Regions from separate parts of the Kocuria sabuli genome, predicted to be linked through region 1. Evidence: riboswitches for the same ligand, from Rfam matches in the RefSeq annotation. Region 1 holds a riboswitch; the other holds the start of a gene.
The links. Region 1 has a riboswitch for glycine ahead of gcvP (aminomethyl-transferring glycine dehydrogenase). Riboswitches for the same ligand answer to the same signal wherever they lie in the genome.

Region 1 (7,126 bases):
CCCAGTACTTCGCCAGGCGCAGCTCGGGCAGCGGGTAGGCGGCCTGGGAGCGCGGGTAGGGGCGGTCCCACCCGTCGGCCGTGAGCACCTCCGCGGTGTGCGGGGCGCGGCGCAGGACGGAGTCCTCGAGCGGGACCTCCCCGTCGGCCACCGCCTGCATCTCGGCGTGGATCGCCCGCATCGCGGCGACGAAGCGGTCGAGCTCGGCGAGGTTCTCGGACTCCGTGGGCTCGACCATGAGTGTCCCGGCCACGGGGAACGCGAGCGTGGGGGCGTGGAAGCCGTAGTCGACCAGCCGCTTGCACACGTCCTCGGCGGTGACCCCGGACGCCTTGGTGAGGGGGCGCAGGTCGAGGATGCACTCGTGGGCCACGAGGCCGCCGGGACCGGTGTAGAGCGTCGGGAAGACGTCCGCGAGCCGGGCGGAGACGTAGTTCGCGTTGAGGATCGCGGTGCGCGAGGACGCGGTGAGCCCCTCCGCCCCGGTCATGGCGATGTACATCCAGGAGATCGGGAGCACCCCGGCCGAGCCGTAGCGGGACTGGGAGACCGGGAAGGACTCGGCCGCCGCGTCCACGGCGCCGGGGTCCCCGGGCAGGAACGGCACGAGGTGCTCCGCGACCGCCACGGGCCCGACGCCGGGCCCGCCGCCGCCGTGCGGGATGCAGAAGGTCTTGTGCAGGTTCAGGTGGGAGACGTCCCCGCCGAAGCGCCCGGGCCGGGCGAGGCCCATGAGGGCGTTGAGATTGGCGCCGTCCACGTAGACCTGGCCCCCGGCGTCGTGCACCGCCGCGCACACCGCGGTGACCTGCTCCTCGAACACGCCGTGCGTGGAGGGGTAGGTGATCATGATGCCCGCGAGCTCGTCCCCCACCGCGTCGATCTTCGCGGCGAGGTCGTCCAGGTCCACGGAGCCGTCCTCGGCGGTGGCCACGACCACGACCTTCAGGTCCGCGAGCACCGCGGACGCCGCGTTGGTGCCGTGGGCCGAGGACGGGATGAGGATGGTCCTGCGCCGGTCGTCCCCGCGGGAGAGGTGGTAGCGGTGGATCGCCAGCAGGCCGGCGAGCTCCCCCTGGGACCCGGCGTTGGGCTGGACGGACACGGCGGCGTAGCCGGTGATCTCCGTGAGCCAGGACTCGAGCTGGGCGATGAGCTCCCGGTAGCCGGCGGTCTGGTCCTCGGGCGCCAGCGGGTGGATCGAGGCGAACTCGGGCCAGCTGATGGGCTCCATCTCGGCGGCCGCGTTGAGCTTCATGGTGCACGAGCCCAGCGGGATCATGGTCCGGTCCAGGGCCAGGTCCTTGTCCGCGAGGGAGCGCAGCCAGCGCATCATCGCGGTCTCGGAGCGGTGCAGGGTGAACACCGGGTGGGCGAGGTAGGAGTCGGTGCGCAGCAGCGCGCCCGGCAGGTCCCAGCCGGGCCCGGCGGCCCCGTCCCCGGGGGCGTGCGCCCCGAAGGCGGCGAGCACCGCGTCGACGTCGCCCTCGTCGTGGGGCTCCCCGACCGAGACGGAGACGTGGTCGGCGTCGGCCCGGCGCACGTTGATCCCGCGCTCCGCGGCGGCGGCCACGACGGCGTCCGCGCGGCCCGGCACCTCGGCCAGGACGGTGTCGAAGAACCGGTCGTGCACCACGGGCACGCCGGCGGCGCTGAGCCCGGCGGCCAGCCGCGCGGCGAGTCCGTGCACGCGCTCGGCGATGGCGCGCAGCCCGTCCGCGCCGTGGTAGGCGGCGTAGGCGCCGGCGACGATGGCCAGCAGCGCCTGGGCGGTGCAGATGTTGGAGGTGGCCTTCTCGCGGCGGATGTGCTGCTCGCGGGTCTGCAGCGCCAGGCGGTAGGCGGGCCGGCCCGAGGAGTCCACCGAGACGCCGACCAGGCGGCCCGGCAGGTTGCGCTCCAGGCCCTTGCGGCAGGCCATGAAGGCGGCGTGGGGGCCGCCGAAGAACAGGGGCACCCCGAAGCGCTGGGCGGAGCCCACGGCGATGTCCGCGCCCTGCTCCCCCGGGGAGCGCAGGAGGGTGAGGGCCAGCAGGTCGGTGGCGACGGCCACGAGGGCGCCCTGCGCGTGGGCCTGCTCGGTGCGCTCGGCCAGGACGGCGACGTCGCCGTCGACGCCCACCTGGGTCAGGACCACGCCGAAGAACTCGCCCTCGGGCAGGCCCTCGGCGAGGTCCGCGACGACCAGCTCGACGCCCACCGCCTGGCAGCGCCCGCGCAGCACGGCCAGGGTCTGCGGCAGGGTCCGGGAGTCCACCACGACGCGGCGGCTCGTGGCCTTGCGGTTGGCGCGCCGCATCATGAGCACGGCCTCGGCCACGGCGGTGGCCTCGTCCAGCAGGGAGGCGTTCGCGACGTCCAGGCCCGTGAGGTCCATCACGGCGTTCTGGAAGGTCAGCAGGGCCTCGAGCCGGCCCTGGGAGATCTCCGGCTGGTACGGGGTGTAGGAGGTGTACCAGGAGGGGTTCTCGAGGATGTTGCGGCGCAGGGCGGGCGGGGTGACCGTCTCGGCGTAGCCCTGCCCGATCATCTGTGTCATCACCCGGTTCTTCGCGGCGATCCGGCGCAGGGCCGCGAGGGCCTCGTGCTCGGTCATCGGGGCGGGCAGCCGCAGGGGCTCGTCCGAGTCGATGGTGGTGGGGACGGCGCGGGAGACGAGCTCCTCGAGGTCGGTCGCGCCGACGGTCTCGAGCATGATGGCGGTCTCGGCGGCGTCCGGCCCGAGGTGGCGTGGAAGGAAGGACAAGGTCAGCTCCTCGTGTTCGAGGCCCGGTGGGGCCCGTCCGACCTCCCCGCTCTGTTGCCTGACCTGAGAGTTTTCACCGGCCCCGGGCGGGGACCGGCCTGCACCGTCGGTGGCCCCCGCCCGGGGCCGGTGGCCGCGGACGGGAGGACCTCTTCAGAGTGGCCTGATCGCAGCGGTACGGGTGCCTGAGAGATTCCCGGGGAGGATTTGCTCCTTCGGCGCCGCCCGCCGTCCGGGGGCGGACGGCGTCGGACTCTCCCGCTGCGCGTGGGCGGCCGATGTGTTGTGCACCCAGTGTCCCACACGCCGCCCGGCACGGCACGAGGCCCCGGACGGCGTGCGTCCGGGGCCTCGTGGGAGCGTTCGCGAAGAACGGGTCCTGGGGGACCTTACTTGAGGGTGACGGTGGCGCCGGCGCCCTCGAGGGCCTCCTTGGCCTTGTCCGCGGCCTCCTTGTTGGCGCCCTCGAGGACGGCCTTGGGGGCCGAGTCCACGAGGTCCTTGGCCTCCTTGAGGCCGAGGGAGGTCAGCGCGCGGACCTCCTTGATGACCTGGATCTTCTTCTCGCCGGCGGCCTCGAGGACGACGTCGAACTCGGTCTGCTCCTCGGCCTCCTCGGCGGCGGCGGCGGGGGCGGCGGCACCGGCCACGGCCACGGGGGCGGCGGCGGTGACGTCGAAGGTCTCCTCGAACGCCTTGACGAACTCGGAGAGCTCGATGAGGGAGAGCTCCTTGAACGCGTCGATCAGTTCGTCGGTGGTGAGCTTGGCCATGGTTGTGGCTCCTTTTCGATGTGGTGCCCCGACCGGGTTCATCGGCGCGGGACGGTCTGGTTCCGTGGTGAGAATGTGCCTCGCGGCGGGTGCTGCCTAGGCGTCCTGCTCCTCGACCTTGGCGCGCAGCGCCTCGGCCGTGCGGACGGTCTTGGACAGCGGGGCCTGGAACAGCGCGGCGGCCTGGGACAGCGACGCCTGGGCCGCGCCGGCGACCTTGGCCAGCAGGACCTCACGGGACTCGAGGTCCGCCAGCTGCTTGATCTCGGCCTCGCTGAGCGCCTTGCCCTCGAGGTAACCGCTCTTGACGACGAGCTGCGGGTTCGCCTTGGCGAAGTCACGCAGGCTCTTGGCGGCCTCGACGGGGTCACCCGAGATGAAGGCGATCGCGCTCGGGCCGGCGAGCTGGCCGTCGAACGCGTCGATGCCCATCTCCTTGGCCGCGATCGCGGTCAGCGTGTTCTTCACCACGGCGTATTCGGCGTTCTCACCGAGCGAGCGGCGCAGCTCCTTGAGCTGGGCCACGGTGAGGCCGCGGTACTCAGTCAGAACAGCAGCGCCCGAGTTGGAGAACAGCTCCTTCAACTCGGCGACCGCGGCTGCCTTTTCCGGGTTCGCCATGGTACTCCTTCCGGTCTTCGATGCCGGGCGCTGCCGGAAGGTCCCGGGCACAGAAAAAGCCCCGCGCAGATGCCCGGGGCTCCGTGACACTTCCCGTGCTCCACGGGCGTGCTCACTGTGCTGGTTCACCTGCGCTGGCCGTTCCTGGCGGAACTCTTACGGCTGCTCCCCGGTTCCGCACGCTCCTGAACGGAGCAGGCGGGGCAGGGGAGAACACGACCGGCGGTCTTTGGTCCTCCCAGAGTACCCGAGGCCCCCGCCCCGGCCAAATCGGTCCCGCCCGCGCCGTTCAGGCCGCCGGGAACTCGCGGGACCACACGCCGCTGCGCCCTGCGACCCGGAAGCCCAGGCGGCTGTTGACCCGGCTCATCCGGTCGTCGCCGCTGTGGCTCCACGAGTACACGGTGCGCACGCTCGGGGCCAGCCGCTCGAGCTGCTGCAGGTTGGCCAGCTTCAGGCGGGTGGCGATCCACCGGCGGCGGTGCTCGCGCAGCACCACGGTCTCGTCCTGCATCCCGATCGGCGACTCGTCCCCCGTCAGGACGATCTCGGTCATCCCGACGAGGCGGCCGGTGCGCTCGTGCTCGGCGACGGCGACCAGCGAGAGGTTGCCCGTCTCGGCGCGCAGCTGCTCGGTCCGGCGCACGCGCTCGGCGTCCCAGGGCTCGGACTCGGCGGCGACCGGCGGCAGGAACGAGTCGGCGGCCATGCGCGAGTGCAGCGCGGCGAACTCGTCGAGCCGGTCCTCGGGGGCGGGCCCGCTCCAGACGTGGATCCGGTACGGCTCCGGCGCCGGCGAGGCCGCCACCTCGCGCAGCAGGGCCTCCGTCCGGGCGGGCGGCAGGGGGACCTCCAGGACGCCGAAGTCGCTGACGGACTCGAGCCGGTACCCGGCGCTGAGGGCGAATCGCGTCTGCCGGTTGGAGACGGGCAGACGGCCGGAGCCGTCCGCGGCGTCGACCCACTCGACCATGCCGGGGGTGATCACCGGGAAGACCCCGGTGACGCTGCCGTCGCCCTGGATCTCCTCGGGGCCGGGGTGCTCCGTCTGGATCCGCAGGTGCCGGCGGGACTCCCCCACGGCGAGCTGCTCGGCCGCGCTCAGCAGCTCGCTGCCCGTGCCCTGGGAGGTGACCTCGGGGTCCACGTCCACCGTGATGTGCGCGGACCCGGTGAGGGCGACCAGCGGCATCCGGACCTCGGCCCGGCCCGCGAGCCGGCCGTCCACCCACGCCAGGAGGATGACGACCCGCTCGAAGGGGTCCAGCAGGTCCCGGTACAGCTCCTGGGCGTCGCCGGTGAGGTCGGAGATCCCCCAGACGTGCTGCCGGGACCGGCGCACGAGCTCGGCCACCCGGCCCAGCAGCTCCTGGGCGGCGTCGTCGAACTCGTCGGGGATGCGCATCTGCTCGATCCGCACTGGGGGGTGCTCGATCACGGGGACTCCCTTCCGGAGGGCGGCGGTGCCCCCGGGTTCGCGTGGGGTGGAACGGCGAGGGGCCCGGCCGCAGCGGCCGGGCCCCCACCCGTGGGGGCCCCGTCCAGGGCCCCGGTGTCCGGCGTCAGGCGCCGACGACGACCTCGGTGGCGTTCGGGTCGACCGGGATGCCCGGGCCGAACGTGGTCGAGACGGTCGCCTTGGTGATGTAGCGGCCCTTCGAGGCGGAGGGCTTCAGGCGCAGGATCTCCTCGAGCGCGGCGCCGTAGTTCTCGGCCAGCTTCTCGACCTCGAAGGACGTCTTGCCCACGATGAAGTGCAGGTTCGAGTGCTTGTCGACGCGGAAGTCGATCTTGCCGCCCTTGATGTCGTTGACGGCCTTGGTCACGTCCATGGTGACGGTGCCCGTCTTCGGGTTCGGCATCAGGTTGCGGGGACCGAGCACCTTGCCCAGGCGCCCGACCTTGCCCATCATGTCCGGGGTCGCCACGGCGGCGTCGAAGTCGGTCCAGCCGCCCTGGATGCGGGCGATCAGGTCGTCGGAGCCGACGTAGTCCGCGCCGGCCTCCTCGGCCGCGGCGGCCTTGTCGCCGGTCGCGAAGACGACGACGCGGGCGGTCTTCCCGGTGCCGTTCGGCAGGTTCACCGTGCCGCGGACCATCTGGTCGGCCTTGCGGGGATCCACGCCGAGACGGAGGACGACCTCCACGGTGGAGTCGGTCTTGGCGGTGTCGATCTCCTTGGCCAGGGCGACGGCCTCGGCCGGGCTGTAGAGCGCGCCCTCGTCGATCTTGGCCGCTGCCGCCTTGTATGCCTTGCTGCGCTGTGCCATCTGCTTCTTCTCCTTGTGCAGTTGTGGTCTGCGGACCGCGCTCGGCCCTGCCACGTCAATAACGGTGGGTGGTGTCAGCCGAGGCTGATCACTCGACCTCGATGCCCATCGAGCGGGCGGTGCCGGCGATGATCTTCGCGGCGGCGTCGATGTCGTTGGCGTTGAGGTCTTCCTTCTTGGTCTCGGCGATCTCCCGGACCTGGTCCATGGTGAGCTTGCCGACCTTCTGGGTGTGCGGGACACCGGAGCCCTTGGCGACGCCGGCGGCCTTCTTGATCAGCTGCGCGGCGGGCGGGGTCTTCGTGACGAAGGTGAACGAGCGGTCCTCGTACACCGTGATCTCCACGGGGACGATGTTGCCGCGCTGGGACTCCGTGGCCGCGTTGTAGGCCTTGCAGAATTCCATGATGTTGACGCCGTGCTGACCGAGGGCCGGACCCACGGGGGGCGCCGGGTTGGCGGCACCTGCCTGGATCTGCAGCTTGATCAGGCCGGAGACCTTCTTCTTCTTGGGAGCCATGTGCTGGTCCTTCTTCTGCTGGACGTACCGGCGCACAGGAGCGTACGGCGGCGGGTGGCCGCCGTGGCGCGGCGGCCGGTCGGCCCCGGCGGCGAAGCATGCGCCGCTGGGCCGGGAACGGTGGGCGGGCGGTCTCGCCCGCGGGATCAGATCTTGGAGACCTGGTTGAAGCCGAGGGTGACGGGGGTCTCGCGCT
Region 2 (7,126 bases), on a different contig from region 1:
CAAGGTCGCGGAGATCGTCGCCACGCAGCAGGGGCTGCAGGAACTGCCCCCGGGCACCGGCATCGTCGCCGGCCCCGAGGGCACCGGGCTCGAGGAGGTCCCGCAGATCGAGCAGGTCCCGGTCGGCGGCGCGGACACCGGCGTGGCCGTCGAGCCCGCCGCCGGCGACGGCGCGGCCGCGGTCGCCGGTGGCCTGGTCCTGGTCGCCGCCGGCGGCGCACTCCTGGTGCGGCGGCGCGCCCGGACCGCTTAGCGGCGCCCCGTCGGCCCCGGTGCCCCCCCCCGTGGGGCACCGGGGCCGTCGCGCGGAGTTCCTCAGGGCTGGGGAACGTGCCGGCGGATGACGGGGTGGCCGGATCGCTCAGCGCGGGGGGTGCCGCTGCAGCCACATCCGCACCCTCAGCTCGTCCCAGGACGGGACGTCCACGACCAGCGCGGAGGTCCCGCAGCGGTGGACCGGGACGACGCCGTCGCGGTCTGCGAGCTCCGCGATCAGCCACTCCACCAGCGCGGAGTGCTGCTCGGCGAGGTCGGCGCGCAGACCGACGTCGAAGCAGTCCACCTCGGCGACCACCGTCACCAGCGGTTCCTCGGTGGCGGCCGCCTCCGGACCCTCACCACGCAGCGCGCTGATCGTGCGTTCCACGTGCGCGCGCATCTCCGACCCGCTCATCGGGTCGCGGCCGTGGGCGGTCTGGTAGGCGCTGCAGATCGGCAGGCCGGGGAGGAGGACCTGGTCCTCGTCCAGCGCCTCGGCGGCCTGCTCCGTATCCATCCACTCGTACAGCAGGTCCCCCATGGGCGTGACTCTAGGGCCGTTGCCCGACGGCGTCGCGGCCGGCGGAGGGGCTCGGTCCAGCGCGGGCGGCCGGGCCGATGGACCGGCGCGCGGTCCCATGGTCTCCCGGTGCCGTCGGTCTCCCGGTGCTCCGACAGTCTCCGGATGGGCCGACACCGCCGGCCACCGGCTCAGCCCAGCGTGTCGATCTCCACGGCGAAGGCCATCGCGGCCCGGTCGTGCGTCACTCCGTCCAGGGATGCGAGATCGGACCCGCGCAGGTTGCCGAGGACCTGGCCGGTGGTGCGGTCGTCCAGCAGCGGCCCGCCCGTGCCCAGGGGGCGACCGGCGCCGTCGGTGATCTCGGCCAGGTAGAGCCCGTCCTCGACGTCGTCGCAGACGAACAGCACCCGGGCGGCGTCCGGGTGCCGGATGCGAACCCGGAGCACCAGCTCCTCCAGGGCAGCGATGGTGAGCTCGTGGCGGGCGAGCTGGAAGTTGCGCCGGGCGGTCTCGAACCGCGGTGTCGAGGTGGTCGGTCCTTGCAGGTCCGGGGGAGAGGCTGCAGAAATCCTCATGATTTCGACGATACCGCCGGGGGCCGACAGATCCATCTCGAGCCGGCCGGTCGGAGCACGGCACCTCGGGCCGGCGTCGTCCGGGGAGGCCGGGTTCAGCGCGCCACGGCGTTCAGGGTGCCGTCACCGTCAGCACTCCACGACGTTGACGGCCAGCCCGCCCAGGGCCGTCTCCTTGTACTTGTGGCTCATGTCCCTGCCGGTCTCGCGCATGGTCACGATGACCTCGTCGAGGCTGACCCGGTGCGTGCCGTCCCCCCACATGGCCATCTTGGCGGCGTTGATGGCCTTGGCCGCGGCGATCGCGTTGCGCTCGATGCACGGGATCTGCACCAGGCCCCCGATCGGGTCACAGGTCAGTCCGAGGTTGTGCTCCATGGCGATCTCCGCGGCGTTCTCCACCTGGGCGGGGGTTCCGCCGAGGATCTGCGCGAGTCCGGCCGCGGCCATCGAGGAGGCGGAACCGACCTCGCCCTGGCAGCCGACCTCGGCCCCGGAGATCGACGCCTGCTCCTTGTACAGCACTCCGACCGCCCCGGCCGTGAGCAGGAAGCGGACCACGATGTCCCGCCTGACCGCATCGAGGGCCTCCGGGCCCTGCCCGGCCGCGGCGCGGGCGGCGGGGGAGTAGTGGGTGGCGTAGAACAGCACCGCCGGGACGATGCCGGCGGCCCCGTTGGTGGGGGCGGTGACCACGCGGCCGCCGGAGGCGTTCTCCTCGTTGACCGCCAGGGCCACGAGGTTCACCCACTCCGGCCAGAAGCCCGGGTCCCGGTCCGGGTCCTCCGTGCGCAGGCGCCGGTGCCAGTCCGGGGCGCGGCGGGCGACGTTCAGCCCGCCTGGCAGCGGGCCGGTGCGCCGCAGGCTGGAGTCCTTGCACTCCTCCATGACCTCCCAGATGTGCAGCAGCTGCTGCCGGATCTCGTCCTCGCCGCGCCAGGTCCGCTCGTCGGCGAGCATCACCTCGTCGATGCTTAGCCCCGTGGTGCGGCAGTGCGCGAGCAGCTGCTCGGCGGTGCGGAAGGGATAGGGCACCTGGGCGGTGGCCGCGGCCAGCTCGGCCGCGGCGGTGTCCTCCTCGCCGTCACGGACGATGAATCCGCCGCCCACGGAGAACCAGGTCTGCGCGGTCAGCACGCCCCCGGCGGCGTCGAGGGCCTGGAAGCGCATGCCGTTGGTGTGCCGGGCCAGCACGGTCAGCGGGTGCTGCACCATGTCCGCGACGGTGTAGAGGATGTCCTTGCGGTGTCCCAGGGCCTCGCCCAGCCGCAGCGTGCCGGTGGCGGCGATGTCGGCCAGCCGGTCCTCGACCTGGTCGGGACGGACCAGTTCCGGGTCGTGGCCCTCCAGGCCCAGCAGGATCGCGGTGAACGTGCCGTGACCGCGGCCGGTGGCGGACAACGATCCGTAGACGTCCACGCGCAGGTCCGCGGTGGACTCCAGGAAGTCCTCCTCGGCCAGGGACTGTGCGAAGCGCAGGGCGGCGCGCATGGGGCCGACGGTGTGGGAGCTCGACGGGCCGATGCCCACGGTGAACAGGTCGAAGACGCTGATGGCCATGATGACGCTCCAATGCATGGTGGTGCCCCGGCAGCGGGGCAGGTGATGTGGGGGGACGACGCGCGGCCCGGGTCGGACGGGTCTCTCGGGACCGGCGGCAGCGGATCCGGGCAGCACCGGACACTCCGGCCCGGCCGGCCCGGAGCCGTGAACCGGGGCACGTCCCGGGGACCGGATCCGGGGCACGGGGCCCCCGGGGCGGCGTGCGCGTCGTGCAGGCCGGTGTGCTCACCGAGTGGCGCCGCAGTGGCCGGGCGAGCCGGGACGGTCGTCATCGAGGAACTCCAGGTTCTGCGCGGTCCACCCGCGCGGTCTGTGGGTTCCTCCCCGATCTGTTGCACGACCTGAGAGTTTCCGCCGCACCCGGACGGGGTGGGGCTTGCTCCTTCGGCGAGCGCAGAAGACACCGCGCTACTTTCCAGATGTGCCTCGGTGCGACGGTACATGGGCCTGAGAGTTTCCCGGGGAGGAATTGCTCCTACGGCGCCCGATCGGTCTGGCTGACGGGACTCTCCCGACGCACCTCGACGGCTGCAGTTCTGTGACTACCACCACAGCCTAGTGACGCTGATCGGGGAAAGCAACGATCTCCCCGTCCTCCCGCTTGAGGCCGGGCGGGGCGACCTCCGCCGGCCGGACGAGGAGCTGGTGGCGGGCCAGCTCGCGGTAGAGAGCCGAGCTGCGCAGGAGCTCGTCGTGGGTGCCTGCGGCGGTCAGGCGGCCGTGGTCGAGCACGACGATCTGGTCGGCCCCGGCGACGGTGGACAGGCGATGGGCCACGATGAGGACCGTGCGCCCGGCCGCCGCGGAGCGGATGGCGGCGTGGAGGGCCTGCTCGTTGCGGGAGTCCAGGCTGGCGGTGGGCTCGTCGAGCAGCAGCAGGGGGGTGTCCGCGAGCAGGGCGCGGGCGATGGCCAGGCGCTGGCGCTCGCCGCCCGAGAGACCTGCGCCGTCGTCCCCGACGGCGGCGTCCAGCCCGTCGGGGTGCTCCTGCAGGCGCTCCAGCAGGTTGACGGCGTCCAGCACCGTCCGGCACGAGTCCTCGTCGGCCTCGGGCGCGGCGAGCAGGAGGTTCTCCCGGATGGTTCCGGCGAGCACGGGGGCGTTCTGCTCGACGAAGCCGATCCGGGCCCGCAGGCCGGTGCGGGACAGGGCGCGCACGTCGGTGCCGTCGAGCCGGATCGATCCGTGCTCGGGGTCGTAGAAGCGCTCGACCAGGGCGAGCAGGGTGGACTTCCCGGCCCCCGACGGTCCGACGATCGCGGTGGTCGACCCGGCCGGGACCGTGAAGCTGACGTGGTCCAGCACGGGGCGGCCCGGCCGGTACGAGAAGGCGACCTCGTCGAAGGTCAGCTCGCCGGGACGTTCCCCGACCTCTGCTCCGCGCGTGACGGTCCCGGTCCGCGGTGTGGCGTCCGCCCGGTCGGAGACCTCGTCGTCCGTGTCCTCGCGGGGAAGCTCCAGGATCTCCTGGATGCGGCCCAGGGCACCCAGGGCGGTGCGCACGGTCGTGATGGCGGAGAAGAACTGGCCCAGGGGCATGACCATCATGAACAGGAAGAGGATGAAGGTCACCAGGTCGGCGACCGCCAGGACACCGGATGCCACACGGTAGCCACCCACGCCGAGGACGGCGAGGAAGGACCCCTGGACGGCGAGCCCGCTGATCGGCCAGAGCACCGCGCCGACACCGGCGACCCGGACCCCGAAGTCGTAGGCCGACGACGCCTCGGCCTCCAGCCGGGCCACCTCCCGGTCGGTGGCCCCGCTGGCGCGGATGGTGCGCACCGCCGAGACGGCGCGTTCGACGCCGGCGGCGAGCCGGCCCACGGCGTCCTGGGCCGACCGGGTGAGGGACTGGATCCGTGCCGAGGCGACCACCACGGCCAGCACGGCCACGACGACGACGCCGAGCGTGATGCCGAGCAGGAGCGCGTCCAGCAGCGCCATGCCGACCACCGCGCCGGCAAAGACCAGCGACCCGCCCAGGGCGTCCACGAGCCCACCGGTCAGCGCGGCCCGGACCATGGTGGTGTCTGCGCCGACCCGGGAGACCAGGTCCCCGGTCCGGCGGATGTCGTGCTCGCGCACGGTCAGGCGCAGCAGGTGGTCCACCAGCCGCCGGCGGGCCGAGAGCACCACGCCCTCGGCCGTGCGTTCGAGCAGATACTGCTGCACCGCGCCCACCAGGCCGGCACCGAGCACCAGCAGCACCAGCACGGTCACCAGCGGCGCCACCGGCCGGCCGGTGCCGATGGAGTCGATGATCCGGTGGACGGTCACCGGCTGCGCCAGGCTCAGCCCGGCTCCCAGCACGGACAGGACGAGCACCACGCCCAGCACGCCACGGTGCTCCGCGAGGTAGCCCGTCAGGTCCCGCAGACGGCCCCGGGGCACCTGCGCGTCCTCGGCCGTCGTGATTTCACCCATCGTCGGAACCCCCTGGCTGTCAACATGTGGTGACACCGGTGCTCCTGTCAATGCCTGATGGCAGGGTCCGGCCTCCCCGAGGGCACCAGCACGATCGGGAGGGCCCCGGACTCAGTCGCCGACGGCGTCGCGGCCGCGGGCCACGATCGAGGGGTCGGGGGGATGCACCACCGCGGGGTCCTTGTCCTCGTAGTCGAACTGGTCCAGGAAGAAGCGCATGGCGTTGAGCCGGGCGCGCTTTTTGTCGTTGGAGCGCACGGTGATCCACGGGGCGTGGTCGGTGTCGGTGCGCAGGAACATCTCCTCCTTGGCCTCGGTGTAGTCCTCCCACCGGTCCAGGGAGGCGAGGTCCATCGGGGAGAGCTTCCAGCGGCGCACCGGGTCGATCTGGCGGATCGCGAAGCGGGTGCGCTGCTCGTGCTGGGTGACGGAGAACCAGAACTTGGTCAGGTGGATCCCCGACTCCACCAGCATCTTCTCGAACACCGGGGTCTGCGCCATGAACGTGGCGTACTCCTGCGGCGTGCAGAAACCCATCACGGGCTCGACGACCGCCCGGTTGTACCAGGAGCGGTCGAAGAGCACGATCTCCCCGGCGGTGGGCAGGTGGCCGATGTAGCGCTGGAAGTACCACTGCCCGGCCTCCCGGTCGGAGGGTCTACCCAGCGCCACGACCCGGGCGGCCCGCGGATTCAGGTACTCGGTGAAGCGCTTGATCGTCCCGCCCTTGCCCGCCGCGTCCCGGCCCTCGAAGACCACCACGTGCTTGAGGTCGTGGTCCTGGCCCCAGTACTGGAACTTCAGCAGCTCGATCTGCAGCTGGTACTTCTCCAGCTCGTACTCCTCCCGGGACATCAGCTCGTCGTAGGGGTAGTCCTCCTGCCAGGTCTCCACCGCGGACCCGCCCGGATCGATGAGATGGGGGTCCTCCTCGTGCCCGTGCGGGACGGTGTAGCCCATCTCGGTGAGGTGGTCGATGAACTCCCGCAGGTTCTCCCGCACCGCCCACTGCTCGGCGGGCATCCACTGTCGTCTTCCGTCAGGCATCGACCGCTCCCTCGTCTGCTGGGCCTCCTGCCGCGCAGTGTAGGTCAGTCCGGTGGCCGGACGGTGAACATCGCTCGGAGCGGCCCACGCAGGACTGCCGGTGGCCGGACGGTGAACATCGCTCGGAGCGGCCCACGCAGGACTGCCGGCGGCCGGCTCAGGCCCGCAGGTCCGCACACAGGGCCCGGACCCGGTGGTCGAGGTCGTCGACGACGGCCCGGACCCGCTCCGGGGCCGCGTCCTGCAGGTCCGCCACGTCCCAGTGCTGGTGGACGGTGTGCTCGTAGACCGCCACGGCGTCCCGGGGCCCGAAGGTGACTACCCAGTCGGCGGCGCGGACCACGTCGTCGGTGAGCGGCTTCGGATACACCTGCCCCACCTCCACCCCGCGGGCGGCCAGCGCCTCCAGGACCACGGCGTCCACCGCGGGCCCGGGCAGGATGCCGGCCGAGCGCACCACGGCGGTGCCGGTGGCGTGGTGGGCGAGCAGGGCCGCGGCGATCTGGGCCAGCCCGGTGTCGTGCCGGCCGACGAACAGCACCTGCGGGATCCCGGAGGCGTCCCGGTCCTTGGCATGGGCCAGGGCGGCCAGCCGGTCGGCGGCGAAGTGCCCGGCTACCGGGGCGAGGTAGGTGCGCACCTTCGCGGTGCGGGCCAGGGTCGCGTAGGACTCGAAGACGACCCGCTCGACCAGCTCCGGGGGGAAGATCCCCGCGTACCGGTCGGCCAGGTG

Region 2: linked by a shared signal. The riboswitch ahead of RE027_RS13125 (L-serine ammonia-lyase) and the one ahead of gcvP (aminomethyl-transferring glycine dehydrogenase) in region 1 are both predicted to bind glycine.

The regions. Positions count from the first base shown of each region.
Region 1 covers NZ_JAVHZE010000006.1:113,271-120,396, forward strand. The annotation lists gene gcvP (aminomethyl-transferring glycine dehydrogenase) at 1-2,746, opposite strand, end outside; glycine riboswitch at 2,910-3,017, opposite strand; gene rplL (50S ribosomal protein L7/L12) at 3,136-3,519, opposite strand; gene rplJ (50S ribosomal protein L10) at 3,616-4,140, opposite strand; gene RE027_RS08365 (GNAT family N-acetyltransferase) at 4,430-5,578, opposite strand; gene rplA (50S ribosomal protein L1) at 5,703-6,410, opposite strand; gene rplK (50S ribosomal protein L11) at 6,499-6,930, opposite strand; gene nusG (transcription termination/antitermination protein NusG) at 7,077-7,126, opposite strand, start outside.
Region 2 covers NZ_JAVHZE010000014.1:2,652-9,777, forward strand. The annotation lists gene RE027_RS13110 (excalibur calcium-binding domain-containing protein) at 1-253, shown strand, start outside; gene RE027_RS13115 (hypothetical protein) at 362-799, opposite strand; gene RE027_RS13120 (hypothetical protein) at 970-1,356, opposite strand; gene RE027_RS13125 (L-serine ammonia-lyase) at 1,486-2,916, opposite strand; glycine riboswitch at 3,345-3,443, opposite strand; gene RE027_RS13130 (ABC transporter ATP-binding protein) at 3,475-5,346, opposite strand; gene ppk2 (polyphosphate kinase 2) at 5,458-6,393, opposite strand; gene RE027_RS13140 (SGNH hydrolase domain-containing protein) at 6,551-7,126, opposite strand, start outside.